2 regions of the Flexivirga sp. YIM B11880 genome follow, and region 2 is predicted to be linked to the other one. Evidence: riboswitches for the same ligand, from Rfam matches in the RefSeq annotation. Region 2 holds a riboswitch; the other holds the start of a gene.
What was found. A riboswitch is a leader RNA that binds a small molecule or an ion and turns the genes downstream of it on or off. The one in region 2 is predicted to bind S-adenosylmethionine.
Positions count from the first base shown of each region.

Region 1: another riboswitch for S-adenosylmethionine. It lies ahead of ACN8HC_RS00520 (MetQ/NlpA family ABC transporter substrate-binding protein); the one in region 2 lies ahead of metX (homoserine O-acetyltransferase MetX).

Region 1 is NZ_JBMAMH010000001.1:106,270-120,677, forward strand. It holds gene ACN8HC_RS00480 (NADH-quinone oxidoreductase subunit 5 family protein) at 1-964, opposite strand, end outside; gene nuoK (NADH-quinone oxidoreductase subunit NuoK) at 961-1,266, opposite strand; gene ACN8HC_RS00490 (NADH-quinone oxidoreductase subunit J family protein) at 1,263-1,799, opposite strand; gene ACN8HC_RS00495 (NuoI/complex I 23 kDa subunit family protein) at 1,796-2,263, opposite strand; gene ACN8HC_RS00500 (complex I subunit 1/NuoH family protein) at 2,260-3,219, opposite strand; gene ACN8HC_RS00505 (NADH-quinone oxidoreductase subunit C) at 3,216-3,755, opposite strand; gene ACN8HC_RS00510 (NADH-quinone oxidoreductase subunit B) at 3,752-4,321, opposite strand; gene ACN8HC_RS00515 (NADH-quinone oxidoreductase subunit A) at 4,329-4,790, opposite strand; SAM riboswitch class IV at 4,956-5,093, shown strand; gene ACN8HC_RS00520 (MetQ/NlpA family ABC transporter substrate-binding protein) at 5,184-6,143, shown strand; gene ACN8HC_RS00525 (methionine ABC transporter ATP-binding protein) at 6,140-7,210, shown strand; gene ACN8HC_RS00530 (methionine ABC transporter permease) at 7,207-7,869, shown strand; gene ACN8HC_RS00535 (isocitrate lyase/PEP mutase family protein) at 7,874-8,671, opposite strand; gene ACN8HC_RS00540 (DNA polymerase IV) at 8,693-9,769, opposite strand; gene ACN8HC_RS00545 (carboxymuconolactone decarboxylase family protein) at 9,824-10,273, opposite strand; gene ACN8HC_RS00550 (sigma-70 family RNA polymerase sigma factor) at 10,359-11,252, shown strand; gene ACN8HC_RS00555 (HNH endonuclease signature motif containing protein) at 11,266-13,044, opposite strand; gene ACN8HC_RS00560 (GNAT family N-acetyltransferase) at 13,202-13,840, shown strand; gene lon (endopeptidase La) at 13,977-14,408, shown strand, end outside.
Region 2 is NZ_JBMAMH010000002.1:200,524-214,931, reverse strand. It holds gene ftsL (cell division protein FtsL) at 1-181, opposite strand, end outside; gene rsmH (16S rRNA (cytosine(1402)-N(4))-methyltransferase RsmH) at 178-1,188, opposite strand; gene mraZ (division/cell wall cluster transcriptional repressor MraZ) at 1,323-1,757, opposite strand; gene ACN8HC_RS05455 (AAA family ATPase) at 2,180-3,190, shown strand; gene ACN8HC_RS05450 (DUF58 domain-containing protein) at 3,190-4,470, shown strand; gene ACN8HC_RS05445 (transglutaminase TgpA family protein) at 4,467-6,776, shown strand; gene ACN8HC_RS05440 (RNA polymerase sigma factor) at 7,264-8,709, opposite strand; gene ACN8HC_RS05435 (universal stress protein) at 9,041-9,421, opposite strand; gene metX (homoserine O-acetyltransferase MetX) at 9,525-10,682, opposite strand; SAM riboswitch class IV at 10,715-10,832, opposite strand; gene ACN8HC_RS05425 (DUF4192 domain-containing protein) at 10,969-11,994, opposite strand; gene ACN8HC_RS05420 (YkvA family protein) at 12,094-12,462, opposite strand; gene ACN8HC_RS05415 (EcsC family protein) at 12,465-13,226, opposite strand; gene ACN8HC_RS05410 (sulfurtransferase) at 13,271-14,179, shown strand; gene ACN8HC_RS05405 (SufE family protein) at 14,230-14,408, shown strand, end outside.

The DNA.
Region 1 (14,408 bases), on a different contig from region 2:
GTTTGAGGTCGTGCTGGAGGAAGGCCAGGATGCCGGCGCCGACCATCGAGACGGACGCGACGACGGTCAGCACGACACGCGCGGTGTCGGACAGCTCGAGCAGGGTGACCAGCTTGCCGAGCACGACCGTGCCGGCCGCGACCATGGTGGCCGCGTGGATCAGCGCCGACGCCGGTGTCGGGCCCTCCATCGCGTCGGGCAGCCAGTCCTGGAACGGCACCTGGGCGGACTTGCCGGCGACCGCGCAGATGATGCAGAGCAGTGCGGCGGTGAGTGCGGTGTGGTGTCCTGCCGCCGCGTGCGTCCAGTGCACGACGATCGCGGCGATGTCGGTGCTGTGCGCGCCGAGGGAGAGGATCGCCATACCGATGACCAAGGGGGTGTCCGCGATGCGGGTCACCAGGAAGGCCTTGTATGCCGCCCGCCGCGCCTTCGGTCGCTCCGACTCGTGGCTGATGAGCAGGTAGGAGCACCAGCCCATCAACTCCCAGCCGATCAGAGTGAGCAGTAGGTCGCCGGACAGGACGACCAGCTGCATGGCCGCGGTGAACAGCCCTACAGTGGCGGCGAATTGGCGATAGCGGGGGTCGCTGTAGAGGTACCACCGGGTGAAGAGCTGCACCGCCCAGGAGACCAGCCCGACGGCGACGGCGACGAGCACCGACGGCCGGTCGACCTGCAGGTGCAGCGGGATGCTGAGGCCTGGACCGACCGGCAGGTCACCGATCGTCTGCGGTGCGGCGACGGCTCCGCCGCGGACCTGTTGGAGCAGCAGGCCGATCGGCGCGAGCAGTCCCAGGAAGCTCAACACGGCCGTGACGGCGAACGCCGGAGTGCTGCGTCGGGTCAGCAGGATGACCAGCACCGGGACGGCGGCCGGCAGCAGCACGACCAGGTGACTCGGCTGGAGCGGGAAGTCCACTGCGAGCGTCGTGGGGTCGAAGCGGCCGTCGGCGAGGATCACTCGGACTCCCCCGGCTGCGCCATGTCGACGTTTCCGCGGCCGCGGAACACCGCGAGGATCACGCCCAGGGCGACTGCGATCTCGGCAGCAGCGATCGTGATGACGAAGATCGTCATCACCTGCCCGGCCCGCAGCGTGTCACTCGTCAGCGAGCCGACGGTCACGAAGAGCAGCCCGGCGGCGGCGAGCATCAGCTCGACACCGATCAGCACCAGGATGGCGTTGCGGCGGGCGAGCACTCCGTAGAGGCCGATGCCGAAGAGCAGCCCGACGACGAGCATCGGCAGCGCGGAATGGATCACTGCAGCTCTCCCTGCATCTCCGACCGGCCACGTCGCCCGATCGGCAGCCGGGCCAGCGCGAGCGCGGCGATCAGCGCGACGAGCAGCAGCGCCGAGAGCACTTCGAACGGCCACACCCAGCTGCCGAAGAGCCGGACGGCGAGCAGGTGGGTGCCACCGCCGTTGATGCGCTGCTTGTCGTTGCCGAAGGCGCTGATCAGCACCGTCGCGAGCAGTGCCGCGGTGGCCGCGCCGACGACCAGTGCGGCGGCACGTTGCATCAGCGGGGTGTCGTGCTCATGACTGCGCCCGATGGGTGCGCGGGTGAGCATCAGCGCGAACAGCACGAGGATGACGACGGCGCCGACGTAGACGAGCAGCTGCACCAGTGCGACGAATTCGGCGCCGAGCACCAGGTAGCAGCCGCACAGCGCCGCCAGGCTGACGATGAGCCAGAGCGCCGAGTGCACCAGGTGTTTGGTGGTCACGGCGAGCAGCGCCGAGGCGACACTGATCGCCCCGGCGATGGTGAAGAGCACGTCGTATGTGGTCACGACGGCTCATCCTCCACCGCCGCCGGGGGCGGCACCGTCCGCATCCACTCACCGAGCTTTTCCTTCTCGTGCAAGAGGTTCCGGATGTCGCCGTCGGCGTATTCGAACTCCGGGCTCCAGAAGAGCGCGTCGAAGGGGCACACCTCGATGCAGATGCCGCAGTACATGCACAGGCTGAAGTCGATGGCGAAGCGGTCCAGCACGTTGTGCTGGCGGGCGCGGCCGCCTTCGGGTCCGGGTGGTGTCGTTTCCTTGTGGGAGTCGATGTAGATGCACCAGTCCGGACACTCCCGCGCGCACAGCATGCAGGACGTGCAGTTCTCCTCCAGCAGCGCGATGACGCCGCGGCTCCGGTCCGGCAGGTCGGGCTGCACGTGGGGGTACTGCTGGGTGTGGGCGTGCGTGACCATGGTGCGGGCCGTGGTCGCCATACCCTTCGCGAGGCCGGTCAGGAATTTGCTCATGAGCTCACCACCACTCCGACTGCGGTGATCGCCAACTGCAGCAACGCGATCGGGACCAGACCCAGCCAGGCCACGCGCTGCAACTGGTCCTCGCGCAGCCGCGGCCAGGCGACCCGGATCCAGATGATGACGAACGCGAAGATGCCGCCCTTGACCAGCATCCAGAGCCAGCCCACCGAGTCGGCGAAGGGTCCCGCCCAAGCACCGAGCCAGAGCGCTGCGAGCAGGAACGACATGACCACGATGCCGGCGTATTCGGCGAGCAGGAAGAGCGCGAACCGCAGCCCGGTGTATTCGGTGTAGGGGCCCATCACCAGCTCGGAGTCGGCGACCGGCATGTCGAAGGGCGGGCGCTGCAGCTCGGCGGTGGCCGCGACCAGGAAGACGATCGCGCCCGGCAACTGCCAGAGCAGCCACCACGGGTTCCATGCGTGCGCGATGCCGACCAGCGACAAGGAGCCGGCCGCGATCGCGAACGACGCGCAGACCAGGATCAGCGGCAGCTCGTAGGAGACCAGCTGAGCGGCGGTGCGCATGCCGCCGAGCAGGGAGTACTTGTTGCCGCTGGACCAGCCGGCCATCAGCGTGCCGAGGGTGCCGACACCGCTGATCGCGAGGAACCAGACGAGGCCGCCAGGAACGTTGGCGCCGAAGAAGTCGGGGCCGAACGGGATCACTCCGAGCGCCAGCAGGTAGGCCACGATGCCGAGGGCCGGCGCGACCCGGAAGACGCTCTTGTCCGCGGCGAGCGGGACGACGTCTTCCTTCTGAGCGAACTTCACGCCGTCGGCGATGAGCTGGGCCCAGCCGTGGAAACCGCCGGCCTCCATCGGCCCGAGCCGTCCCTGCATGTGGGCCATCACCTTGTGCTCGGTCTGCCCCACGAGGAGCGGCAACACCAGGAACGCGGCGAGCACACAGACGGACCGTACGACGACTTCGACGAAGTCATTCATCGGGGACCCCAGGATTCGTCGGGCACGCCCGGCGGCTGCAACCGGCGGCGGGGCGCGCGGGCCGGTTTGCCGTCGGTGCCGCCACCGCCGGGCTCCTTGGCGCCCGGCCACGGCTTGCTCGCGCGTGCCGCGAGAACGAACGACTTGCGCAGCGGGTTGCCGTCGAAACCGTCCGGCAGCAACAGCTTTCGCAGCTTGCCGTTGCCCGTCTCGGTGAAGTCGTCGAAGTGGATGCCGAACATTTCGAACGTTTCCCGTTCGTGCCACGCCGCGCCGTGCCACAGCACCGTGCAGCTCGGCAGGCTCGCGCCGTCCGCGATGCGGGTCTGCACGAGGATTTCGCGCAGTGCGCCGGGCGTCACGTCATACAGGTGCACGACGACGTCCAAGCCGGGGTCTTCGTCGACGTCGGTTTGATCGACGGCGGTGAGAAAGTCGAAGAAGGTGAAACCTTCGTCGCGTTGCTGCTCGAGCGTGACGATCCATTCGCCGGGCGGGCAGGAGACGCGAGGGACTTCGTAGGGTTCGACGCTCACGCGGACTCCCCCGGCGGTGCCACGAGCGGGCGGCTCACTTCGCCGGCGGTGACCTTGCGGCCTGCGTAGCCGCTGAGCTTGGCGCGCAGGCCCTTGGTGTGCAGCTTCTCCTCGGCGATCTGCTCCTGCAGGACGCGGATGCCCTGCAGCAGCGCCTCGGGACGCGGCGGGCAGCCCGGCACGTAGACGTCGACCGGGATCAGCTGGTCGACGCCCTTCGTGACGCAGTAGGAGTCCCAGTAGGGGCCGCCGGAGTTGCTGCACGCACCGAAGCTGATGACGTATTTGGGTTCGGGCATCTGGTCGTAGAGCCGGCGGACCGCGGGGGCCATCTTGTCGGTGACCGTGCCCGAGACGACCATCAGGTCGGCCTGCCGCGGGCCGGGTGCGAACGGTATGACGCCCAGCCGGATGAAGTCGTGCCGTGCCATCGATGCTGCGATGAATTCGATGGCGCAGCAAGCCAATCCGAAGTTGAACACCCAGAGGGAGTAGCGGCGGCCCCAGTTGAGCACCACCCGCATGGGCTTCGGGGCGACTTCTTGCCCCGCGCCGACGCGGGGCATGGGCAGGTCAGTGGTCACCGGTCAACTCCTTCCCGGACACGCTCCGCGGTGGCCGAGGAGCGACGAAGGAGCGTCTCGAGGTCCCCGTGTCCGCTTCGTCCGCCCAGGTCAGCAGGCGGCGGCGGGCGGCGTGCAGCAGGCCGACGAGCACGACCGCGATGAAGATGCCCATCTCCACCAGGCTGGCGATGCCGAGGTGATGGTCACGCAGCACCAGCGCCCAGGGGAAGAGGTAGACGGCGTCGACGGCGAAGACGACATACAGGAAGGCATAGGTGATGTAGCGGAAGTGTGTCTGCGCCCACCCGCCCGCAACCGGGTCCACGCCGGACTCGTAGGTCGTCAGCTTGGCCAGGCCGGGTGCTCGCGGTGCCAGCAGCCGCCGGGCGATCATGGCAGCGACGAACAGCACCGCTCCGGCGACACCGACGCCGAGCAGCACCACGTAACCGGTCACTCCCGAGGACACCCGGGCAGCCTAACGAGCGGACGCCTCCGGGTGGGCGAGGCGCTCCCAGAGTGGACGCTTCGGGGCGACCGCTCGGCGGCGAGCGCGGCGTGTGATCCACCTCACGAACGTGAAGAATTGCTGTTCATTTTGACTATTCCGGTAACTCGTACTTATGGTTGCACCAGTCACGAGTTCCAGCGTCAAGCCCTGGCTTGCTGGACGGCAACCCTCACGCACGTGGCGGGGTGCCCCAGGTGAATGACTAGGCCGCACAGGCTGGTTCGGCGTATGCCGGATCGGTCGGCGCGGCAAGCACGGCAGTTCCCACATCACCGGGCGATGCGGCACGACGCGTCGCACGGTTCGAGCACGGCCGGGCGCCTTCCAATTGCCAGCGACCCTGAGGAAACCATGTCCGACGACACCTCCGACGCCCCGACGACCATTCCTTCCCTGCCGCCGAGGCGCACCTCCCGCCGCGGAGTGGTGATCGGCGCCGCCGTCATCGCCTTCGTCGTGGGCGGTGGTGCCGGCTTCGCCACCGGCCGGGCCACTGCGAGTGGCGACGCTGCACCTGGGCAGCACCTGACCATCGTGAAGATCGGCGTCACCGACGCCGACCAGGGCTATTGGCCGGTCTTCAAGAAGCTCGCCCGGCAGCACGGCATCAACCTGCAGACCGTCAACTTCCAGGACTACACACAGGCGAATCCTGCTGTCGCCCAGGGCCAGCTGGATCTCAACCTCTTCCAGCACCTGGTCTTCCTCGCGAGCTACAACGAGCAGGCGCACCAGAACCTGACGCCGATCGGGTCGACGTATGTCGTGCCGCTCAGCCTCTACTCGTCGAAATACAAGAAACTGCAACAGATCCCGGCGGGCGGCACCATCGCCATACCGAATGATCCGACGAACCAGGCGCGTGCGCTGCTCGTGCTGCAGGCGGCCGGCCTGGTGACGCTGAAGAACGGGGGCAACATCCTGGCCACTCCGGCGGACATCGTCCGGAGCCGGTCAAAGGTCACGGTGACGCCCGTCGACGCGGCGCAGACGGTGACGTCGCTGTCCTCCACCGCCGGCGCGGTCGTCAACAACAACTTCGCGCTCGACGGTCATCTCGACCCGACCAAGGCGCTCTACTCGGACAACCCGCGGTCGGCGACGGCCGAGCCCTACATCAACGTCATCGTGGCCCGAGCTGCGGACAAGAACAACCCGACGTACGCCGAGGTCGTCAAGCTCTACCAGGACCCGCGCGTGCAGAAGCTGGTCGTCGCCGAGTCGAAGGGGACCAGCGTCCCGGTGAAGAAGTCAGCGGCCCAGCTGCAGCAGATCCTGTCCGGCCTGCAAAAGACCGTGAGCACGCAATGACCGAGGTCGTGTCGAGAACCGTTGACTCCGAGCCTGATTCGGCAGCGCCGTTGGTCCGTCTGCAGTCGGTGTCGAAGACCTTCGGCCGCCGCGACGACCAGCACCACGCGCTGACGGACGTCGACCTGGAGATCCGGCGGGGGGAGATCTTCGCGGTCATCGGCTACTCCGGGGCGGGCAAGAGCATTCTCGTGAGGCTGATCAACGGGCTGGAACGGGCCACCTCCGGCACCGTGATCGTCGACGGGGTCGACATCACCAGGCTGCGCGGGAAAGCGCTGCGGGCGGTGCGGCAACGCATCGGCATGGTCTTCCAGCGGTTCAACCTGATGCGGTCGCGGACGGTCTTCGGCAACGTCGCCTACCCGCTGCAGCTCGCCGGACTCGGCCGTGCCGAGCAGGAGCGGCGAGTCGCCGAACTGCTTTCCTTCGTCGGCCTGCTCGACAAAGCGTGGGCTCACCCCGAGGAATTGTCCGGCGGCCAGCAGCAACGAGTCGGTATCGCCCGGGCGCTGGCGACGCAACCGGATCTGCTGCTCGCCGATGAGTCCACCTCCGCGCTCGACCCGGAGACGACCCGGGAGGTGCTCGCGCTCTTGCGACGGGTCAACGAGGAACTCGGGATCACCATCGTGGTCATCACCCACGAGATGGACGTCGTCCGCGCAATTGCCGACCGCGTGGCGGTCCTGGACTCGGGCCGGATTGTCGAAACCGGCACGGTGCGAGAGGTTCTCGGCTCACCGACGGCGGAGACGACGCAGCGGTTCGTCGCGGCTGCGGTGGGGAACCGCCCTGACGCCATACAGCTGGAGCGGCTGCGCGCGGAGCACTCTGACACCCTCGTCACGGTGTCCGCTGACGGCGATCGGGTGCTGGGCCGGGTTCTCAGCTCGGCCGCGCGGGAGCACGGTGTCGACTTCGAGATCCTGTATGGCGGGATCACCGATCTCAAGCACGAGTCGCTCGCCTCGTTCACGCTCGCGCTGAGCGGCCCGGAAGCGGGTGTGCAGGCGACGATCTCGGCCCTGCACGCAGCGGGCGCGGTGGAAGGACAACCGCGATGACCACCGACTGGTCGACGCTGTGGCCGACCTTCGAGACGGCGATCGGGCAGACGCTGCTGATGGCGGTCGTCACGATCCTGCTCGGCGGGCTGATCGGGCTGATCCTCGGCGTCGCGTTGTTCACGACGCGCACCGGCGGCTTGCTCACGAATCGCCCGGTCAATGCGGTGCTCAACGTGGCGGTCAACATCGTGCGGCCGATCCCGTTCATCATCTTCGTGACCGCGATCGCTCCCCTGACCTTGCGGACGATGGGATCCACCATCGGGACCACGGCGGTGCTCTTCCCGCTGGTCATCGCGGCGACGTTCGGGGTCTCGCGCATCGTCGAGCAGTCGCTGGTGTCAGTGGATCCCGGGGTCGTCGAGGCAGCGGAGGCGATGGGTGCCGGCCCGTGGCGGATCGTGCAGACCGTGCTGGTGCCGGAAGCGCTCGGCCCGCTGATCCTGGGCTACACGTTCGTCTTCGTCGCTGTGGTCGACATGACCGCGATCGCCGGTGCGGTCGGTGGCGGCGGCCTCGGTGACTTCGCGATCACCTACGGCTATCACCGGTTCGACTGGGCGGTGACCTGGATCGCCGTGGCGGTGATCATCGTGCTGGTGCAACTCGCGCAGTTCGGCGGGAACGCGTTGGCGCGCAAGGCGCTCCGGCGGTAACCCCTCAGCCGAAGAGCGCGTTCAGCGAGTCATGGCTCCGTCCGCCGGCGAGCTCGCGATAGGTGCCGTGCTCGAGCAGCTCGTGCGCAGCCCGCTCGAGGTGTCCGAACACTGCTGCCGCCAGTGACGATCCGGCGGACACGCGGCGCACCCCGGCGGCCTTCAACTCGGGGACGCTCGGCGCGGAAGGTCCGGTCAGGACATTGACCGGAGCGTCGATGGAGGCGGTCAGGCGGGACAGGATGTCCAGGTCGGTGACACCCGGCACGAAGATGCCGCTTGCGCCCGCGTCGAGGTATGCGGATGCACGTGCAACGGTGTCGTCGAAGTCCGCTGCGCCTACCAGGTAGCCGTCCGTCCGGGCGTTGAGGTAGAGCTCGACGCCGGCCGCGTCCGCCGCCTCGCGCACCACGCGCACCCGGTCGGCCGCTTCGTCGATTGGGCGCAGCGTGCGGTCGAACGCGTCCTCGAGGTTGACCCCGACCGCTCCGGCTCCGATGACGAGCCGGGTGGTCTCGGCAAGATCCGCCGCACTGTCCCCGAAGCCGCCCTCGATGTCGCAGGACACGGGAGCGCTTGCGACGGAACAGATCCGGCTCAGGTGCTGGAGCATCAGGTCGCGGTCGAGGACGTTGCCGTCCTGCGTACCGAGAGACCAGGCGACCGCCGCGCTCGATGTCGCAAGGGCTGGTGCACCGGCCTCCTGAATGATCCGCGCCGACGCCGCGTCCCAGCAGTTCGGCAGGACGAGGAGATCGTCGTGCAGGGCGTGGAAGGTCGCGGCGCGTTCGTTCGGGGTCATCTCACCGACGGTAGACCCTCGTCATGGGCCACCGCGACGGCCGTGGGTGCGCGGCGCGTCATACCCTCCGGGCGGTGGCACCATCTCGGCACGGACGCCGAGCAACCGGACCGGCCGTTCGTCGGAAAGCCTTGCGTAGAGAGCGAATGCCGTGTCGGCGATGACGTCCGCGGCGAACGTCGGCTCGGGCAGCTTCCGCACCCGGGTGAGCGTGAAGAACGGTGCGAACCGGATCTTCAGGTGTACTCGTTGACAGGCGCGTCCTTCCGCGCGTATGTCGGACTCCACCTGCGTGGCGAGCTCGAACAGCGCCACGCGGATCTCGTCCTGTGTCAGCAGGTCCTGTTGATAGGTGGTTTCGCGGCCGTGGGCGCGTGCCATCCAGGGCGTGTCGTCGACCACGGCGCTGCCGGCTCCTCGCCCCAGCCTGCCGATGTGCGGCCCGGTGTTGGGTCCGAACTCGGCGGCGAGCACTTCGTCGTCCGCATCGGCCAGGTCGTTGACCGTCCGGATTCCGAGCTTTTCCAACCGTTTCGACGTCTGGCCGCCGACGCCCCACAGCGCCTTGACCGGACGGTCGCCCATGACCGGTCGCCAGTTGTCGCGCGTCAGCAGGAAGATGCCGTGCGGTTTGCCGAGATCGGTCGCGGCCTTGGCGCGGATCTTGGTGTCACCGATGCCGACACTGCAGTCGAGGCCGGTCGCAGTGCGCACGGAATCCTGGACGGCCCGTGCCGCCGCGACCGGATCGTCTGCGACGAGGCCGACGAAGGCCTCATCCCAGCCGAGCACCTCGACGACGGTCCCCGGGATGTCGCGTAGGGCCTGCATGACGGTTGCCGAAACTGCCTCGTAGACAGGGAAGTCCACCGGCAGGAAGATGGCGTCAGGGCATCGTTTGACGGCGATCTTGAGCGGCATGCCGGACCGGATGCCGAACGCGCGCGCTTCATACGACGCGGTCGACACCACGGCCCGCTCGGTCGGATCACCACGACCGCCGACCACCACCGGTTTGCCGGCCAACTCCGGATGACGCTGGATCTCGACGGCAGCGAGGAACTGGTCCATGTCGACGTGCAGGACCCAGGCCGTCATACGTGTCACCTCGCTGGGGACCAGGGTGCCCTACCGGCGAATGAGTGTCACGAATCAGAAGGCGCCCGTGCCGGCCACCTGCCGAGTGGTCACGTTGATCCGGTTGAAGAGGTTGGTCGTCGCGATCCAGAGGACCAGGGCCGCGAGCGCCTTCTCGTCATACCGGTCGGCGACCTCGTCCCACACGGCGTCCGGCACCGGGTCCAGGCTGTCCGCGAGGCGGGTCATGTGCTCGGCGAGCAGCAACGCGGCCCGCTCGTCGTCGGTGAAGTACGGCGCGTCCCGCCATCCGGCGAGGGTGATCAGGCGCTCGTCGCTCTCGCCCGCCTTCTTGGCGTTCTGCAGCCCGTAGTTCAGGCACCAGGAGCAGCCGTTGATCTGGCTGACCCGCAGATGCACGAGTTCGAGCGTCGCCTCGGGAACGCCTTGTCCGTGGACGGCGTTGACGACAGCGAAGATTCCCTTGGTGGCGGACTGGTCGAGCAGGCCGGCGGGGTTCGTCATACGGGGTTCCATGTTCGGTTGGCTCCTTCAGTGCTTGATTGATGTGTCATCGCAGGTGACGTATGACGGCAGGAGAATGTGACAGGTGAGCGACGACGAATTGCTGGCGCGCGACTTCGATGCCCAGCGGACGCGGTTGCGGGCCGTCGCCTACCGCATTCTGGGGACGTATGGCGACGCCGACGACGCGGTCCAGGAAGCGTGGTTCCGGCTGCATCGGACCGACCGGACGTCGATCGACAATCTGAGCGGCTGGCTGACCACTGTCGTGTCCCGGGTCTGCCTCGACATGCTGCGGGCACGCCGCAGCCGCGCGGAGGAAATGCTCGACGCCGAAGACGACACTCTGCAGTCGGAGAGTTCGGACGAACCGGAAGCCTACGCCGTGCAGCGCGATTCGGTCGGTGACGCGTTGCTGGTCGTGCTGGACAGGCTCGGTCCGGCCGAGCGCCTGTGCTTCGTGCTGCACGATCTCTTCGAGGTGCCGTTCGACCAGATCGCGGCGGTCATCGAGCGGTCGCCGGAGGCGACGCGCCAGCTGGCATCGCGGGCACGCCGCCGGCTGCGCACCGCGGACCTGCCGAGCGCCCGGGCGGAGCAACGGACCGCCGTGTCGGCGTTTCTCCGTGCGTCGCGCGCGGGTGACCTCGCCGGGCTGCTGGAGGTCCTCGACCCCGACATCGAGCTGCGGGCCGACCGAGTCGCGGTCGCTGCGGCCGCGCTGGCCGGAGGCGGCGCTCCGGAGATCGACCACCGGCTGCGGGGCGCCGAGGCGATCGCGGCGGCCTTTCAAGGACGGGCACGCCAGGCTTCGCTGGCGATCATCGACGGCGTGGTCGGTGCGGTGTTCGCGCCCGGTGGCCGCGTCCTGTCCGTGATCGCGGCTCGGGTGCAAGGCGGGCGCATCGTGCGGATCGACGTGTGCGCCGACCAGGACACGATCGCCGGAATGGAGATCGAGGTGCTCGGCGCCGCGTGACCCGTGGCGGGTGTCAGTCGCCGGGCCAGGTCAGGTAGGTGCGGGCGGAGGGGCTGGTCCAGGTGCACACGCCGTCGGCTGTCATCGAAACGGTCCAGCCCCCTTCGTGTTTGGCCCGATGGTGATGCCGGCAGAGACATTGCAGGTTCGACGCGGCGGTCGGTCCGTCCGGCCAGCGATCGACGTGATCGATGTCGTCGAGCCGCGCCGGCCGGGTGCAACCGGGGAAGCGACAATGCTGGTCGCGAGCCATGACGAATCGCCGGAGGCGAGCGCCGGGCCGGTAAGTGACATCGGCCGTCTCGACGGTGGTCCCGGTCGCCGGGTCCACCAAGGCTCGAGTCAGGCCGACGCCGAGCGTTTGGCACAACTCGGTCAGCACGGCAGCGGGTATGACGCCCAATCCTTCGACGACCACGTCGCCGATGCGGTAAACCTGGGTCGGCGACGCGGTCTCGGAACCAGTCGGTCGAGACCGCCCGCGTCGCCGCTTGGTTGACGTGGTGATCGGTCCGGGGTCCCAGCGTTGCGAACTTGTCGAGGCCGGCGGGTGGAGGTCCACCTCGATTCGCGGAGCACATCGCGTGCCCAGCTTGCTCCGGATCAGGGTCGCCGCGTCGCACGGGGTGCGCACGATGACTTGGGATGTGGGGGTGTCGAGGGTGGTCAGCATGTCCATGCCTTCGGACACAGCCAGCGCGAGCCATTGCTCCAGCTGGGGCTCAACGAACGACGGCGCCGCGGGTCGATCGGAGTCGCAGGACAGCCGAGTCGTCGGACTGCGGAACGCTCTGCTGTGCTCGGTGATGTCGGCCAGCCGACCGAAGCGCCACGGCGCGACGTCGCTGCCTTGACGAGGCGTCCCGGCGGCTGCCCCAGAGCCGGGCTCACCGAAAGTCGAGACCAACGGGAGCTGGACCACGCAGGTGGTGCTGACCGAGATATTGCCGAGTAGCAGGTCGACGAACGCGTCGACGCGGCATTCGTCGAGAGACTTGCCGGTGGTCGTGTCCTTGTGCAGGTGACGCGCCAACTCGTTGACGCCGGCCATGACCCGCATCGCGTCCTCGGTGGGCAGGACCGCACGGAACACGCTCAACCCGGGCTCGTGGTGCGGGAAGGCCCGCACCTGCTTCGCCTGTGCCCTGCAAGCGGCGGCCGCCTCCTCCGCATCGGCGGGTGATGCGGCGGCGAGCAGCCGCCGCGCGCGTCGTACCAGTTTGGTCGCCGTCAATGGAACTGGCTCATCGCTGTCGTTCACGCACGCGTCACCGATCGCCGTGAGCAGCTCGGCCTCGATCTTGCGGGCGGCCTTCCTGTCCGAACCGCACAGCGTGTCGGTGACGCCGGTGAGTTTGCGCGGGTCCAGTGAGCCGCACTGCGTGAGGTCGAACATCGACGGCGCGTAGCGGATCACATCGACTGCTTCAGTCAGGCGGTCGGTCGCCTGACGGTCGGACCAACCGAGTCGGGTCGCGAGCTCCTGCGGCGTCCACTCGTCGGCGTAGCTGCCGATGGCGTGGCGGACTTCACGAGGCGGCGCACCCGGCGATACGACCTCCTCGATGGCAGCCACCTGGGCGAGCCGGACCGATTGCGCCGCCCAGACGGAGTTTTGCACCTGCTGGCAGGCGACGACCTGGTCGATCAGCTGCTCGCGAGACACGTTCGTCGTGCCGGCCCTCGACTTGGCGGCCGCCTCACGCGCAAGGGCGTGCGCGGTGGCCAGCAGCGCGACGACGGACGCGTCGGCAATGACCTCACCGGCGACCAAGAACGGCTGCTTCGACATGTTGTCATGATACTTACGTTCGACTCTGAATACAAGGTGTAAATGCGGTCAATTACGTTGCCACTGAGCAGTTTTCGCCGACTTCGAGACGTCACACCACCCCACTGCAGAGCCTATACGACCCTACCGACATCACCATCTCTGACAGAGTGTCGTCATGACGCCGCCCTGGCCGTTCGACGCACTCACCATCACCACTCGGGAGCTTGTACTGCGCCCCGTGCGAGACGTCGACCTGCCCGCTCTGGTCCGTGTTTTTCCGGACGACTTCGATCTCGATCCGCGCTACCCAGCCGTGCCCGGCATCCCGATGGCCGTGGACCGCCAACGCCGGCTCCTGCAGAGCATCTGGCGGCACCGTGGCTGCTGGTCGGTCGACGAGTGGGCGCTGGACTTCGCGGTATGGCGCGACAGCGACCTCATCGGGGTGCAGACCCTCGAAGGGACCGAGTTCACAGCCGAACGCACCGTCGACACGGCATCCTGGATCGCGAAACCGTTCCGTGGCAGCGGATTCGGCATCCAGGCCCGTGCATCGGTGCTGGGATTCGCCTTCGAGCACCTGCATGCCGAACGCGCTATCACCTCCGCCCTCCGGACCAACCGCGCGTCTCTGGGAGTGAGCCGGCATCTCGGTTACCGGGACACGAAGGTCAGGTCGCACGACACCGGGCACGGCATCGTCGAGTTGCAGCACCTCGTGCTCACCCGCGACGAATGGGCAGCGCGCGGCAGCACGCCGGAGATCGAGGTTCACGGCTTCGACGCCTGCCGCCCGTTCTTCGACCCGGCCTGACGAGGTGCCCTCACACCGGGAACAAAACGCGCCTCCGCATCCTTGAGCCAATAAGACTCAACTTTCGTTGCGGCATGAAGGGGTATGGCGGTGGGACCGCCCGACCCGTCAGCGCCGCCCAAGACTCAGGAGAGCAATGACTCAATCCTTCGAGCTGCCCGTGCTCTTTCTGCACGACCAGGTGGCCCTGCCCGGCATGACGCTGCCCATCGAGCTCGACGACGAGGCCCGCGCGGCCGTCGACGCGGCTCGGGCTGCCGGTGGCGAGCAACTGCTGCTCGCGCCGCGTGTCGACGACAACTACCCGACAGTCGGCGCCGTCGCCACCATCGAGCAGGTCGGCCGGATGCCCAACGGCGGGCCGGCTGCCGTTCTGCGCGCCACTGACCGTGCGCGCATCGGCCGCGGTGTCGCCGGCCCCGGGGCCGCGCTCTGGGTCGAAGCCGAGGTGCTGGCGCCCTCGGAGCCGACCGAGCGCACCCGCGAGCTCGCCACGGACTACAAGCGACTCGTCGTCGCGACCCTGAAGCGCCGCAACGCGTGGCAGGTCATCGACCACGTCGAGTCC
Region 2 (14,408 bases):
GCAGGCTGATCAGGCCGCCGACGAGCAACAGCACGCACAGCACCACGAAGCCAGCGCCGGTGTGCTCGGCGGCGTCCTTGGTCTCGACCAGACGCAGGCGAGGGGCCTGCGGCGCCCGTGCCGGGCGCGCCGGTCGAGCGGCCCGGGCGGCGGGCCGTGGCAGCGCAGTCATCTGGCTCATCGGTGTGATCCCTTCATAATGCGTTCTGCAGCGCGCAACCTGGCGGAGGCGGCGCGCGGGTTGTCGGCGATTTCTTGTTCGGTCGGCTGCTCGGCCCCCCGGGTGAGCAGCTTGAGGTAGGGCGCGTGCTCGGGCAGTTCGACCGGCAGTCCGGGCGGGGCGGTGCTCCTGGCCCCGGCGGTCAGGGCGCGCTTGGTGATGCGGTCCTCCAGCGAGTGGTAGGACAGCACGGCGATGCGGCCGCCGACGGCGAGCGCGTCGATCGCCGCGGGCAGGGCGGCCTCCCAGGCGGCCAGTTCGCCGTTCACCTCGATCCGCAGGGCTTGGAAGGTGCGCTTGCCCGGGTGACCACCGGTCCGTTGCGACGCGGCCGGGATGGTTCGCCGCAGCAACTCGACCAGCCGGGCGGACGTGGTGAACGGCTGCTGCTCGCGCTCGCGCACGACCGCCGCGGCGATCTTGCGGGCGAACCGCTCCTCGCCATACCCGCGCAGGATGCGCTCCAAATCGGCGGCCGAGTAGGTGTTGAGCACGTCGGCGGCCGTCGGACCGGTCGTCTGGTCCATCCGCATGTCGAGGGGGGCGTCCACGCTGTAGGCGAACCCCCGACCCGCCTCGTCCAGTTGCAGGGAGGAGACGCCGAGGTCGAAGAGTGCGCCGTCGATGGTGCTGACGCCGCGCTCGGCGAGCGCGGGGATCGCCTCGTCATACACCGCGTGCACGGGCCGGAAGCGATCGCCGTATGCCGCGAGCCGCTCCCCTGCCAGGTGGAGCGCCTCCGTGTCCCGGTCGACGCCGTAGACGGTCGCCTGCGGGCAGGCCGCGAGAATCGACTCGGTGTGGCCGCCCATGCCGAGGGTGCCGTCCAGGAAGACCGCGCCCTCCTTGGCCAGTGCGGGCCTGAGCAGGTCGGTGATGCGGGCCGCGAGCACCGGCGTGTGCCGGTCAGCGGCGCCTCCAGCAGCCACACCCATCTCCTTGGTCATCACGCGCGTGCCGGTCGTCATCGGTCGTGCCTGGTGATCCCTGGTGGTGTTTCTGAACCCTGGTCCCCAGCCGCTCTCTGGCTGTGCCCGCGACTCCGGCACCGGGGAAGGTGTGCCGGAACCGCTGGGAGTGCCGAGCGGATGGAGGCCGGGGGTCAGAACAACCCGCCAGGAATCACCTCCTCGCCCTGATCGGCGAAGTCGTCCTCGGTTGCCGCGAGGAAGTCGTTCCAGGCCGCGGTGTCCCAGACCTCGACCCGGTTGCCGGTGCCGATGACCGTGCAGTCCTTGGTCAGCCCGGCGTATTCACGCAGCACTGCCGGAATCGTGACCCGGCCCTGCTTGTCGGGGATCTCGTCGGACGCGGCGGACAGCAGCACCCGCTGGAAGTTGCGCACGGCGCGGTTGGTGACCGGCGTGTTGTTCATCTCGGCGGCCAGCCGCTCGAAGTCGGCCATCGCGAAGACGTAGAGGCAGCGCTCCTGGCCTCGCGTGATGACCAGGCCGCCGGCGAGCTTGTCGCGGAACTTGGCGGGCAGGAAGAGGCGCCCCTTCTCGTCCAGCCGAGGGGTGTGCGTGCCGAGAAACATGCACCGCACCTCCTCCTCGATCCCTGACGCGCGCGCCGCTACTCACCAACAGGCCCCACGGTACTCCACTTTCCCCCACCTGTCGCCCCGAATGCCGGCTTTCGCGCGTGATCCCGGACATCTGCGCAGGTCACGGCTGTGGAGCGAGGTGGAGGGGTTTCGGCGGTCCCGTGCCCTGCTGCCGGTTCCCCTTGGCCCGACAGGAGCACTCATCGACCGCGGGGAGTGGCACAACGACCGGTTTTGCCACTCCCCTCGGTCCGGTTGTGCTCCCGTCGGTCGGTATGCCGGGGCGGGTGGGGAGAAGTGGAGCGACCTGCCGGATCGTCCAGGCAGCTTCGGGGCCGGACCGTGCAACGATTGGATTGCGGTCGTTGGGTGAATGAGGTGACCAGCGCCCGACCATCAGGCAGGATCGATGCATGTCCTTCACGACCGACACGGGACCCGTCACCCCGGCTCCCCTCCCCGCTGACGATCCGGCCACCATCGAAGACGTCCAGCGGGTCGCCACCGCCATCCACCGCGCCGTGTCCTCGGTGATCGAGGGCAAGTCCGAGGTGATCCGGACCGCTGTCGTGGTGCTGCTCGCCGGCGGTCATCTGCTGCTGGAGGACGTGCCGGGCGTCGGCAAGACGATGCTGGCCAAGGCGCTCGCGCGCTCGATCGACTGCCCGATGCGGCGCATCCAGTTCACCCCCGACCTCCTGCCGAGCGATGTCACGGGCGTCAGCGTCTTCAACCAGGACAGCCGCACCTTCGAATTCCGCCGGGGCGCGATCTTCGCCAACATCGTGGTCGGCGACGAGATCAACCGCGCCTCCCCCAAGACGCAGTCGGCGCTCTTGGAGTGCATGGAGGAAGGTCAGGTCACCGTCGACGGCCACACCTACCAGCTCAAGGCACCGTTCCTCGTGATGGCCACTCAGAACCCCATCGAGATGGAGGGCACCTATCCGCTGCCGGAGGCGCAGCGCGACCGCTTCATGACCCGGATCTCGATGGGCTATCCGACGCCGACCGCCGAGCTGGAGATGCTCGACGTGCACGGTGGGGCGTCACCCCTGGAACGACTGCAGCCGGTCACCGACGGCGACACCGTCGCCCGGATGGCCCGCCGGGTGGCCTCCGTGCACGCGAGCCCGGCGCTGCGGCAGTACATCGTCGACATCGTCGGCGCGACCCGCGGCAGCAAGGCTCTGCGGCTGGGGGCCTCCCCGCGTGCGTCGCTGCACCTGCTGCGCGCCGCCCGGGCCGGTGCCGCACTGGACGGCCGCGACCACGTCATACCCGAGGACGTCCAGCACCTCATCGAGCCGGTGCTCGCCCACCGGGTCATCCTGTCCAGCGACAACCAGCACCTGCATCGCGGAGTCGGCGGTGTCCTCACCGAGATCGTCCGACACGTGGCGGTGCCCTCCGGCGCGCGCTGATGGGCACGACTCGGCGGCACACCTTCACCGGCCTGGGCCGCGGTTTCCTCAGCGCGGGCATCGTCCTCGCCCTCGCCGGGCTGGTGCTCGGCTTCGAGGACATCGTGCGCATCGGCGTGCTGCTCCTGCTGCTCGCGGTCGGTGCGCTGGTCTTCGCCCGCCGGCCGGCGCCCCGCCTGGAGGTGCGCCGGACCGTGACGCCGCCGACCGCCGTACCGGACGAGCGGGCCGAGGTCGAGGTGACCTTCACCAACACCGACCACCGCTCCAGCCGCCTCTACCTCGCCGAGGAGCGCATCGACTACGTGCTCGGTGACCGACCGCGGTTCGTGGTCGCGAAACTGGAGCCGGGCGCCGCCCGGCAGGTGCGGTATGTCGTGCGCAGTCACCTGCGCGGCCGCTACCAGCTCGGTCCGATCACCCTCACCCAGCGCGACCCGTTCGGGCTGACCCATGTCACCCGGTCGCTCACCGCGACCGACGAGCTGCTCGTGCTGCCGCGGGTCGTCCCGTTGGGCGCGAGCCACCCGCCCGGGTCCGGTGTCGGCAACGACGGCGAGACCCCGCAGATGATCGCCCTCCACGGCGAGGAGGACGTGTCGATCCGCAACTACCACGACGGCGACGACCTGCGGAAGGTCCACTGGCCGGCGACCGCGCACCGCGGCGAGCTGATGGTGCGCCAGGAGGACCGGCCGGCCCGCCGGTCGGCGCTCGTCGTGCTCGACTCCCGGGAGTCGGCGCACGCCGGCACCGGTGCCACCAGCTCGTTCGAGTGGGCGGTCAGCGCAGCGGCGTCGGTCCTGGTGCGGCTCGATGAGCTCGGTTACCGAACGCAGCTGATCACCCGGGAAGCGCTGCACGCGACCAACACCGGACTCATCGAGCGCTCCACCGAGGAGATGATCACCGACCTGGCCCTCGTCTCGCTCGGCAACGACGAGGACTTCGAGCAGGTGCTGTCCGCGGCGCTCGACCACGTCTCGGCCGGCGGCCTCGCGGTCGCGGTGGTGGCCGCCGGGGACGACGACGCCGCGCTCGAACTGGCCGGCCTGCGCCAGCCGGGCGCGGCCGCCCTCGGTTTCGTGCTGGACGCGGAGAGCTTCGCGCACGGACGGCGCGGCGGAGCCGGCACCGGCCCCAGCGAGGCCGCGCGACGGATACGCGACCACCTGGCGACCGCCGGCTGGCGGGTGGTCATCGTCGACGCGAAGCTGCCGATCATCGATGCCTGGACCACGGTCACCAACAAGGCACTGGTGCAGGTGGGTTCGCTGTGATCGGGCGAGCGCGGTTGAGCGAGGCCGGCCTGGCGTTGCTGGGCTCGGTCGTCGCGATGTGGCCGCTGACCACGCTGCTGCAGGGCGGCACCTGGCTCTGGGCGCTGATCTTGCTGTGCGTCTTCGTCGGCGCGGTGGGGTCGGCGATGCGGCTGACGCGCGCGTCGGCCGCTGCTGTGCTCACCGTCCAGGTGGTGGCGCTGCTCGTCGTCGTCATACTCCTCAATGTCCACGACCACCTGGACTCGTCCTTCTTCGGTGTCGTACACGACCTGGTGCGGGAGGCGGACGACACCGTGCAGCACTCGGCGGTGCCCGCGCCCGTGACGCCCGGGCTGCTGATGATGCTCGAGGTGATCGTGCCCGGGCTGGCGGTCGGCGTCGACTTCCTCGGTGTCACGTGCCGGCAGCCGGCGCTCGCCGGCGTGCCGATGGCGGTCATCTACATGCTGTCGACGTCCAACTCGGGCAAGGCGCTCAACCCGATCTTCTTCATTCTGCTGGCCGCTGCCTGGCTGACCATGCTCGCGCACGGCACCGGAGTGCTCGTCCGTGCGTGGTCCTCGGTCCGCGCCCGCGCGCTGACGCCGACGCTGCACGAGGATCAACTCGGGCTGGGCGGCCTGGCATCCGCCGCACGGACGCTCGGCATCGTCACCATCGTGCTCGCCGTGATCGTTCCGGTGCTGCTCCCCCGCGCCGACCCGCACTATTTCGCACAGGGTCTGGGTCGCGGCGGCAAGGGCGGCAGCGGTGTCGTCGCGTTCAGCACGACGGTCAGCCTGGCCCGTGACCTGCGCAGCACCGACGGCACGCCGGTGCTGAGCTTCACGACGTCGGACCTGGCCCCGCCACCGCTGCGGGTGACCGCCGGGGGTCGCTACTCCGACGGCGAATGGTCCGGCTTCCCCAGCGCCGACAACCTGACCCGGGCGCAGAACGGCGCGCCGATACCCCTGCCGGTCGGTGCGGTGAAGACGGCCGGCGACGCCGTCGAGGACATGCAGGTCTCCGCCAACACCATGGAGGCGCCGGACGTGCCGGTGCCGTTCCCGATCTCCCAAGGCGACTTCGGCCAGGCGGACTGGGGCTACTCGCGCGCCACCGACCAGCCATACGTCTCCCGGTCGGTGAAGGCCTACTCGGTCAGCTACTACATCCCCCAGCGAGACGCCTATCAGCCGGGACGGCTCGCCGACCCCAAGGACTTCGGGGACGAGCTGCAGGTCGACTCCGCGTCGGCCTCCCGGGTGCGGGCTCTCGCCGCGAAACTGGGCGGCAGCGATCCCTTCGACCAGGCCGTGCGCATCCAGGACTATCTGCGCTCGGACGCCTTCACCTATTCGCTGACCCTGGCGCCGCGCCGCGTCGTCGACGGCAAGAAGCTGGACCCGTTGTCCAACTTCCTCGTCACGAGGCTGGGCTACTGCACGCAGTTCGCCACGGCGATGATCATGCTGGCCCGGGCCGACGGCATACCTGCGCGGATGGCGCTGGGGTTCCTGCCCGGTGTGCCGGCCGCCAACGGCACCTACACCGTGACGCAGTCCAACGCGCATGCGTGGCCGGAACTCTACCTGCGGGGCATGGGATGGACGCGTTTCGAGCCGACACCGGCGGACCGGTCGGGCGCTGCGCCGTCATACACCGACAGCACCACGGCACCGGGCGGTGGTCGCGTCCCGGGACAGAGCTCGAGCAGCAGTTCGTCGTCGGCGGCGCCGTCCCGGTCATCGAGTGCCGCGCCCAGTAGGTCGGCCGCGCCGCCGGCGACCACCGGCACCGGCCACCCGCACCTGCTGCGCGACCTGCTGATCGTGCTCGGTGTGCTCGTGCTCGGCTTGCTCGGGGCGCTGGTGCTGCCGCTCATCGCGCATCGGCAGCGGGAGTCGATCAGCGCGCGGCTACGGGAGCACCGCCCGGTCGAAGCGCAGTGGCAGGTCCTGCAGACCCGGCTGCACGACCTCGGTATCCCGCCGCCGGAGGCGGAGGGCTCGCCACGGGCGACCGAGCGCTACTACCGGTCGCGCGCCGCCCTCCCCAAGGAGGGGGTCGCGGCACTGCACACGGCGATGCGGTCCCTGGAGACCGAGCGGTATGCCGCGCCCGGCACCGGCCCCAGCACCATCGACCCGGAGGCGCACGAGATCCTGCGCGGCATCCGACGGCAGCAGTCGTGGGTGCAGCGTTTCGGGTCGACCGTGCTGCCCGGCACCGGCCGCGCGGCGTTCGGCCGAGGGTTCCGGCGGGTCGTCGAATGGCCGTCCCGGGTCATCCTCCGGCAGCCTTGCGACCCGGAGGAATGACGCCGGACTCGTGAGGTCCAGTAGTTGGTGCGGCGGAGCGCACTTTCTACTGGACGTCAGGCGTGGATGACTGAAATCGCGCGTGCGTCCAGTAGTTGGTGCGGTAAAGGACGACGGCCCCGTGCGCAAGTCACGACGGTCGCGAGTTATGCGCAGATTTCACGTCCTGCCCGTGCGCAAGTCGCGACGGTCGCGAGTTATGCGCAGATTTCACGTCCTGCCCGTGCGCAAGTCGCGACGGTCGCGAGTTATGCGCAGGTTTCACGTCCTGCCCGTGCACAAGTCGCGACGGTCGCGAGTTATGCGCAGGTTTCACGTCCTGCCCGTGCGCAAGTCGCGACGGTCGCGAGTTATGCGCAGATTTCACGTCCTGCCCGTGCGCAAGTCGCGACGGTCGCGAGTTATGCGCAGGTTTCACGTCCTGCCCGTGCACAAGTCGCGACGGTCGCGAGTTATGCGCAAGCTGACCGCTCAACGCGATGAAGGCTCAGTCCAGGTAGTCGCGCAGGACCTGGGAGCGCGACGGGTGCCGCAGCTTGCTCATCGTCTTGGACTCGATCTGCCGAATCCGCTCGCGGGTGACGCCGTAGACCTTGCCGATCTCGTCCAGCGTCTTGGGCTGGCCGTCGGTGAGACCGAAGCGCATCGACACGACACCGGCCTCGCGCTCGGACAGGGTGTCGAGCACCGAGTGCAGTTGCTCCTGCAGCAACGTGAAGCTGACGGCGTCGGCCGGCACCACGGCCTCGGAGTCCTCGATGAGGTCACCGAACTCGCTGTCGCCGTCCTCGCCGAGCGGGGTGTGCAGCGAGATCGGCTCGCGGCCGTACTTCTGCACCTCGACGACCTTCTCCGGCGTCATGTCGAGCTCCTTGGCGAGCTCTTCCGGAGTGGGTTCGCGGCCGAGGTCCTGCAGCATCTGCCGCTGGACCCGCGCCAGCTTGTTGATGACCTCGACCATGTGCACCGGGATGCGGATGGTGCGTGCCTGATCGGCCATCGCCCGGGTGATCGCCTGCCGGATCCACCAGGTGGCGTAGGTCGAGAACTTGTAGCCCTTGGTGTAGTCGAACTTCTCGACCGCACGGATCAGACCGAGGTTGCCCTCCTGGATCAGGTCGAGGAAGAGCATGCCGCGGCCGGTGTAGCGCTTGGCGAGCGAGACCACCAGTCGCAGGTTGGCCTCGAGCAGGTGGTTCTTGGCTTTCTTGCCGTCCTGCGCGATCCACCACAGCTCGCGCTTGAGCTTCATGTCGATCTTCTCGCCGGAGTTGAGCTTCTCCTCGGCGAACAGGCCGGCCTCGATGCGCTTGGCGAGCTCGACCTCCTGCTCGGCGTTGAGCAGAGCGACCTTGCCGATCTGCTTCAGGTAGTCCTTGACCGGGTCGGCTGTCGCACCGGCGGTCACGACCTGCTGGGCCGGCGCGTCGTCCTCGTCGTCCTGCCGGATGACGAAGGCGTCGGACTCGGGCGTCTCCTCGTCGGTGAGCTCGATCTCGTCCTCGTCGGCCTTCTTCCGGCCGGCCGCGGCCTTCTTGGCAGGAGCCTTCTTCGCCGCAGCCTTCTTGGCCGCCGGCTTCGAGGCTGCCGACTCGGCCACCTCGTCGTCGCTGAGCTCGGTGTCGGCGGTCTTGGCCGGCGCGGCCTTCTTCGCCGCGGGCTTCTTGGCCGCGGGCTTCTCGTCGTCGTCCTTGCCGTCACCGGCGGTCGCCTTCTTCGCGGTGGACTTCGCGGCCTTCTGGCTGGTGCCCCGCCGGGTGGTGGTCGTCGCAACCGCACGGGCCGCGTGCTCGGTGTCGAGGGTGACTGCGATGCCCTGCTCGTCCAGTGCACGCAGCACGGTCTTCATCCGCTGGGGCGCGATCTCACTGGCCTCCAGCGCGCCCTTGAGCTGCGTGCTGTCGATCGAGCCGTTCGCCAGGCCGGCGGCCATCAGCTGCTGCAGCGCGGGATGCGCGAACTCCGCCGGCAAGGCCGGGGCTGCGGGGGTTTTCGACACGGGGTCCACCAACTACCTTCCAAAACTGTCGGCCCGCAGGTCTACGGACACCACTACGTTGCCGTCCGGGGACGACGGCTGACCGAGGTTGGGGTTGCGAGGCGACCGCTGAACCGGGCTGGTCCGACCCGGTTGCGAGCACTTCATCACCATTATAAAACGAGTCGCGGCGCAGAACATTCCATCGGCCCGTCACCGCGGGCGGCAGCCAAGCGGTGCGGTTCCGCAAAACGCTTGGCTGACAAGCGGATCCGTCGCGTTGCAGTTATTGGGAAGGCTTGACGGCGAGCACCGGACACGCTGCGTCCAGCAGGATGCGCTGCGCGTTGGCGCCGAGGATGAGCTTGCCGACCGGCGACCGGCGGCGCAGCCCGATCACCAGCAGATCCGCCGACTCGTCCTCCGCAATGCGGAGCAGCTCATCGGTCGCGTCCTGGCCAGCCGAAACCGTGCGCACCTCGTAGCTGACGTCCTGATCGGCCAGTTGTTCCAGCTGGGCGCGGGCATCAGCCGCCTGCTCCTCGTCCTCGGACCGCGCGGAGTCCAGCACCACCAGCGGGGTGCCGCGCACCGCAGCTTCGGCCGCCGCGCGCCGCAGCGCCGCGGCGCCCTCCTTGGTCGGCACATATCCGACGACGACAGCCACTGTGCGATCACCTCTTCCAGCACACCCCGTCCGGGGAGGCATACGGCCGACGGTACCGGACCGGTGCCGGCCGCGGGCGCCAGGTGAGGTGACGCACGTCACGTCAGCCGGCGACGGGCACCGTTTCCTGGTGCCGGCGGGCGTCGGTAACCGTCTCGGTCACGATGGCGGCCACCTGCCCGGTCTCGATCAGGAAGCCGTCGTGCCCGTGGCCGGAGCGCATCAGCCGCACCCTTCCGCGACCATGGGCCTCGACCATCTCCTCGGACAGCGCGACCGGGAACAACCGGTCGGAGTCGACCGCGGCGACCCGCAGCAGACCACGGTAGGAGCCCAGTACCTCCGCCAGACTGCCGCGGCCGCGCGCGACGTCGTGCGTGGCCATCGCCGCGGTGAGTTGCACGTAGGCGCCGGCGTCGAAGCGGCCGACCAGCTTGCCGGCCTGGTGGTCGAGGTAGCTCTCCACCGCGAACCGGCCGTCGCGGAACGGGTCCTCTCCCGGTTGGGCCCGAGTGCCGAACCGGCCGTTGAGCTCGTCGGCGGACCGGTAGGTCGTGTGCGCGATCCGGCGGGCGATGCCGAGCCCGGCGTCCGGGCTGCGGCCGGTCCCGTAGTAGTCGCCGGCCAGATAGTCCGGGTCCGACGTGATCGCGAGGTTCTGTGCCTGCCCCCAGGCGATCTGATCGGCGGTCGCGTGCGCCGCGCTGGCCAGGACCAGCGCAGCACCGGTGCGCTGCGGATGCCCGCCGACCCACTCGATCGCCCGCATGCCGCCCATCGAGCCGCCGAGCACCAGGAACCACGCGTCGATCCCGAGCACGTCGGCCACGGCCGCTTCGACCGCGACCTGGTCTCGGATCGTGGTCCGGGGAAAGCGGGAACCCCATGGCCTCCCGTCCGGGGCGATCGAGCCGGGCCCGGTCGTGCCGCGGCAGCCGCCGAGCACGTTGATCGCCACGACATACAGCTCGTCGGTGTCCAGGGGCCGGCCCGGTCCGATGAGACCGGGCCACCAACCGGGGGTCGGTTGTCCGGGTCCGGCGTCGCCCACCACGTGCGAGTCGCCGGTGAGCGCATGCTCGACGAGCACCGCGTTGCCGGCGTCGGGTGCCAGCCGCCCCCAGGTCTGGAAGGTGACGACGACCTCCGGCAGCACCTCGCCGCTCTCCAGGACGACGTCGGTCAGCCGGATCGCTCGCGCGTCGGGGTTCGCGTCGCGCGGCGGGGCGCACCACTGCGTCGCCGGATGTATGACGGTCACCTGCCACTCCTCGAGCCCCAAGGGGCCGCGTGGCCCCGCGCTTGCCGAGCCGCACGATGCGGTCGGCCTTGTCCTCACCCGGGGCACCCCACCGCGGTGGAGGGTTGCCGCCCAGCCAGCCGGGGCTGTGTCCGCTGTGGACGAATGCCGTGCTCGCGCTTCGGCAGGTCAGGTCAGCGGACGCTGGGACTCATGACGGGTATGACGGTAGCAAAATCGGGTGACGGCGTCGAAGCAGCAACCCCGGCGTCTCACGGGGCGGGCCGCGCGCGCAGCAGCTCGCAGCTCACGCCGGACGCTGCTCGGGACGGGTCGGCCGCAGTCCCGCGTCCAGCGCTCGCTCGAGCAGCCGCGCCAGCCGGCAGGTCGGATCGATCTCCAGGGCGCGCTCGACCGCCAGCCAGGCCACGACGCCGTTGCCGGTGGTCCACTGCAGCCCAGCGGCCAGCAGCAGCACCGGCACGCTGAGCGCGTGCGGGATGCAGGCCACCCACTCCTCCAGACGATGCGCGACGGTCGCCACCGGGTCGTCGAACGAGTCGACGTCCCGCAGCCATATCGGCGGCAGGCCCAGGTGGTGCGGGTCGATCGGGTCGCCGGCCTGCACCATGTCGCCCGGCAGGAAGTCCGGCATCAGCCAGGACAGCACCTCGTCCCGGATCCGGACGTCCTGCACCGCCACCGACGCAGCCGCGAGCACGTCGACCGGCAGCCGGTGGACCGGTGTGCCTCCGTCCACCAGCACCGGTGGCAACACCTCGGCGGTGCGGATCTCCAGCGGCTCAGGACTGGCGAGCCGGGCGTCGACCGCGCGCGCCACCAGCGGGTGCCGGATCTCCAGCCGGTGCGCCAGCTCGGCTCTGCTCCGTGCGGGAACGACACCTTGCACGACGCGTTCGGCCACGGGCTCGACACCGGCGGCCGGCGGCACCGGCTGCCATTCCCGTGGACAGTCGCCGCAGCCGCATTGTTCGGCGCGCCACTCGGCGACGCCCCGGACGTGCGCGACGTGGGACAGCTGGGCAGCCAGCTCACCGAGCAGCGACCGCAACTCCATGACGAAGAGCCGGTCGGCCGCGCCGAAGCCGTCGTAGCAGAGCACCAGGACGTCGTCCGGCTGCACCTGGGTGAAGGCGGCCGCGATGTGCCGGGCCGTCCCGACCGCGGCGCCGCTGTCGGGGCGGTCGACACGGGCGGTGACCACGATCTTGTGGTCGCGCATCCCCATCACCGCCAGCGAATGGGTGGGCACGAAACCGAGCTGGTAGGGGAGGTAGGCGATGATCTCGCCGATGCTGCACAGGGATGCCATGCCTCGCAGCCTGCGGGCGCGTCGGCCCACCGCCCCAGCCTCTCGAGGCGGGGTTGTGCACGGCGTCTTCCGCCGGAACCGGGATGTGGACGAGGTGCGTCAGGACAGCCGCTCGCCCTGGATCGTGTCGCCCCGTCGCCGTTCCCACTCCAGGAAGCGGTCGGTGTCATGGGCCAGCGTCCGGGCCAGCCAGGCCAGCACGACGGCGTCGTCGGCAAGACCCACGACCCCGACCAGGGCTTCCGGCAGCAGGTCGACCGGAGAGACGACATACGCGGCGGCCGCCGCCAGCAGCGCGAGATGCCCGGGGCTGATCGCGGTGTATTCCCCGCGAGCGACCGCCCTCGTCATCCGCGGCAGGCACGCCACCCGCACTGCGACCGCCGGGCCGCCCGGCTCCGTGGCGTCCTGCAGCGCGTCCGAGATGCGGCGCATGGCAGCCCAGCGCAGGCTGGGCAGACGCGCCATGGTCAGTGCTTCCCCGCGCGCAGCAGCCGGTCGCGGGGCGGGAACTCCGCCTTGGCACCCTTCGCGATGCGGGAGAGCAGGAACGCGTCCAGCCCCGCACCCAACACCCCGCCGGCCAGCGGGATGCCCTTGCCGAGCTTGGTGAACAGCTTGTCGCCGACCTGGGTGATCAGCCGGAAACCGACGGCCTTGTTGACCACCATGACGGCCGGCGGTGGGAGCTGGCTGCTCGCGAGGTTCGCCAGACGGCCGGTGCTCACGATCCCTGCCTTCTTGAGCACGTCGTCGGCGTCGCCACCCACGAGCGTCAAAAGTATGGCGGTGCGCGTCCCCTGGTCGGCGAGGTCGTAGCCGCGCAGCTGCGCAATGGCCGCGACCATCCGGGTGTTGATCACGTAGAAACCGGCCAGGTTGACCGGCAGTGCGACGGCCATGGTGACGAACCCGCCCAGGCTGGTCACGAAGCCGGCGCTCGCCGCGAGACGGCGGTGCTGCGACACGACGTGGTCGATCGCGCGTTCCCGGTCGGCCGGGAACTTCGCGAGCGCCTCCTCCGCCACCTGCTGCGCATCGTCGAACCCGGCCTTGCCGTCGATCCCGACCGAGATCAGCCGCTGCGCGAGGCTCAGGGCGGTGCCGCCGAGCGGACCCTTGTCGAGCGGGACGGGCTGGTTGCCGTTCTTCTTGCTCTTCTTGGCGCCGAACATTCCTCCATCCTGCCAGCCGCCACCGCCGCACTCGACGCCGTGCACGACCCGCGGCATACCGCCGGGTGAACCCGCACGACGGGGGCGCGTAACGTGGCGTTATGGCTTACCCCACCGATCCGAGCCCCGAGCTCGCTGACTACGCACATCCGGAGCGCCTGGTCACCACCGGCTGGCTGGCCGAGCAACTCGCCGGCGACCACCCTGGCCTTGTCGTCCTGGAGTCCGACGAGGACGTCCTGCTCTACGACACCGGCCACATCCCCGGCAGCTTCAAACTGGACTGGCACACCGACCTCAACGACCCGGTCACCCGCGACTTCGTCGACGGTGCGGGCTTCGCCAAGGCGATGTCCGAGCGCGGGATCAGCCGCGACACCACCGTCGTCATCTACGGCGACAAGTCCAACTGGTGGGCGGCATACGCTCTGTGGGTGATGACCCTCTTCGGGCACGAGGACGTTCGCCTGCTCGACGGCGGCCGCTCCGCCTGGATGGCCGAGGACCGCCCGCTGACCCGGGAGGTGCCGACCGCCGAACCGGCCGACTACCCGGTCATCGAGCGCAACGACGCGCCGATCCGTGCTTTCAAGGACGACGTCCTCGCCCATCTGGGCAATGCGCTGGTGGACGTCCGCTCCCCTGGTGAGTTCACCGGTGAGCTGCTCGCCATGCCCGACTACCCGCAGGAGGGCGCGATGCGCGGCGGTCACATCCCCGGCGCCCGGTCGGTCCCGTGGGGCAAGGCGGCCCGCGAGGACGGCCGGTTCAAGAGCCGCGCCGACCTCGAGGACCTCTATCAGAAGGAACAGCAGCTGCAGCCCGGTGAGGACGTCGTCGTCTACTGCCGGATCGGCGAGCGCTCGTCGCACACCTGGTTCGTGCTGACGCAGCTGCTGGGCTTCGGCAACGTCCGCAACTACGACGGCTCGTGGACGGAGTGGGGGAACTCGGTGCGGGTGCCGGTTGAACAGGGAGCGCCGACCGAGGTGAGGACACGAACGCAGTGAGGCCCGGAGGCGAGGGAAGAGGCGCGACAGATGAAAGGTGAGCAGAAGGTATGACGGACGCGAGTGACGTTCCCGGCGCGCTCGCCGAGCTGATCGACGACTTCGCGGCGGTCGGGCCCAAGGACCGGCTGCAGCTGCTGCTGGAGCTGAGCGAGGACTTGCCCGAGCTGCCCGCGCGGTATGCCGAGCATCCCGACCAGCTGGAGCAGGTGCACGAGTGCCAGACGCC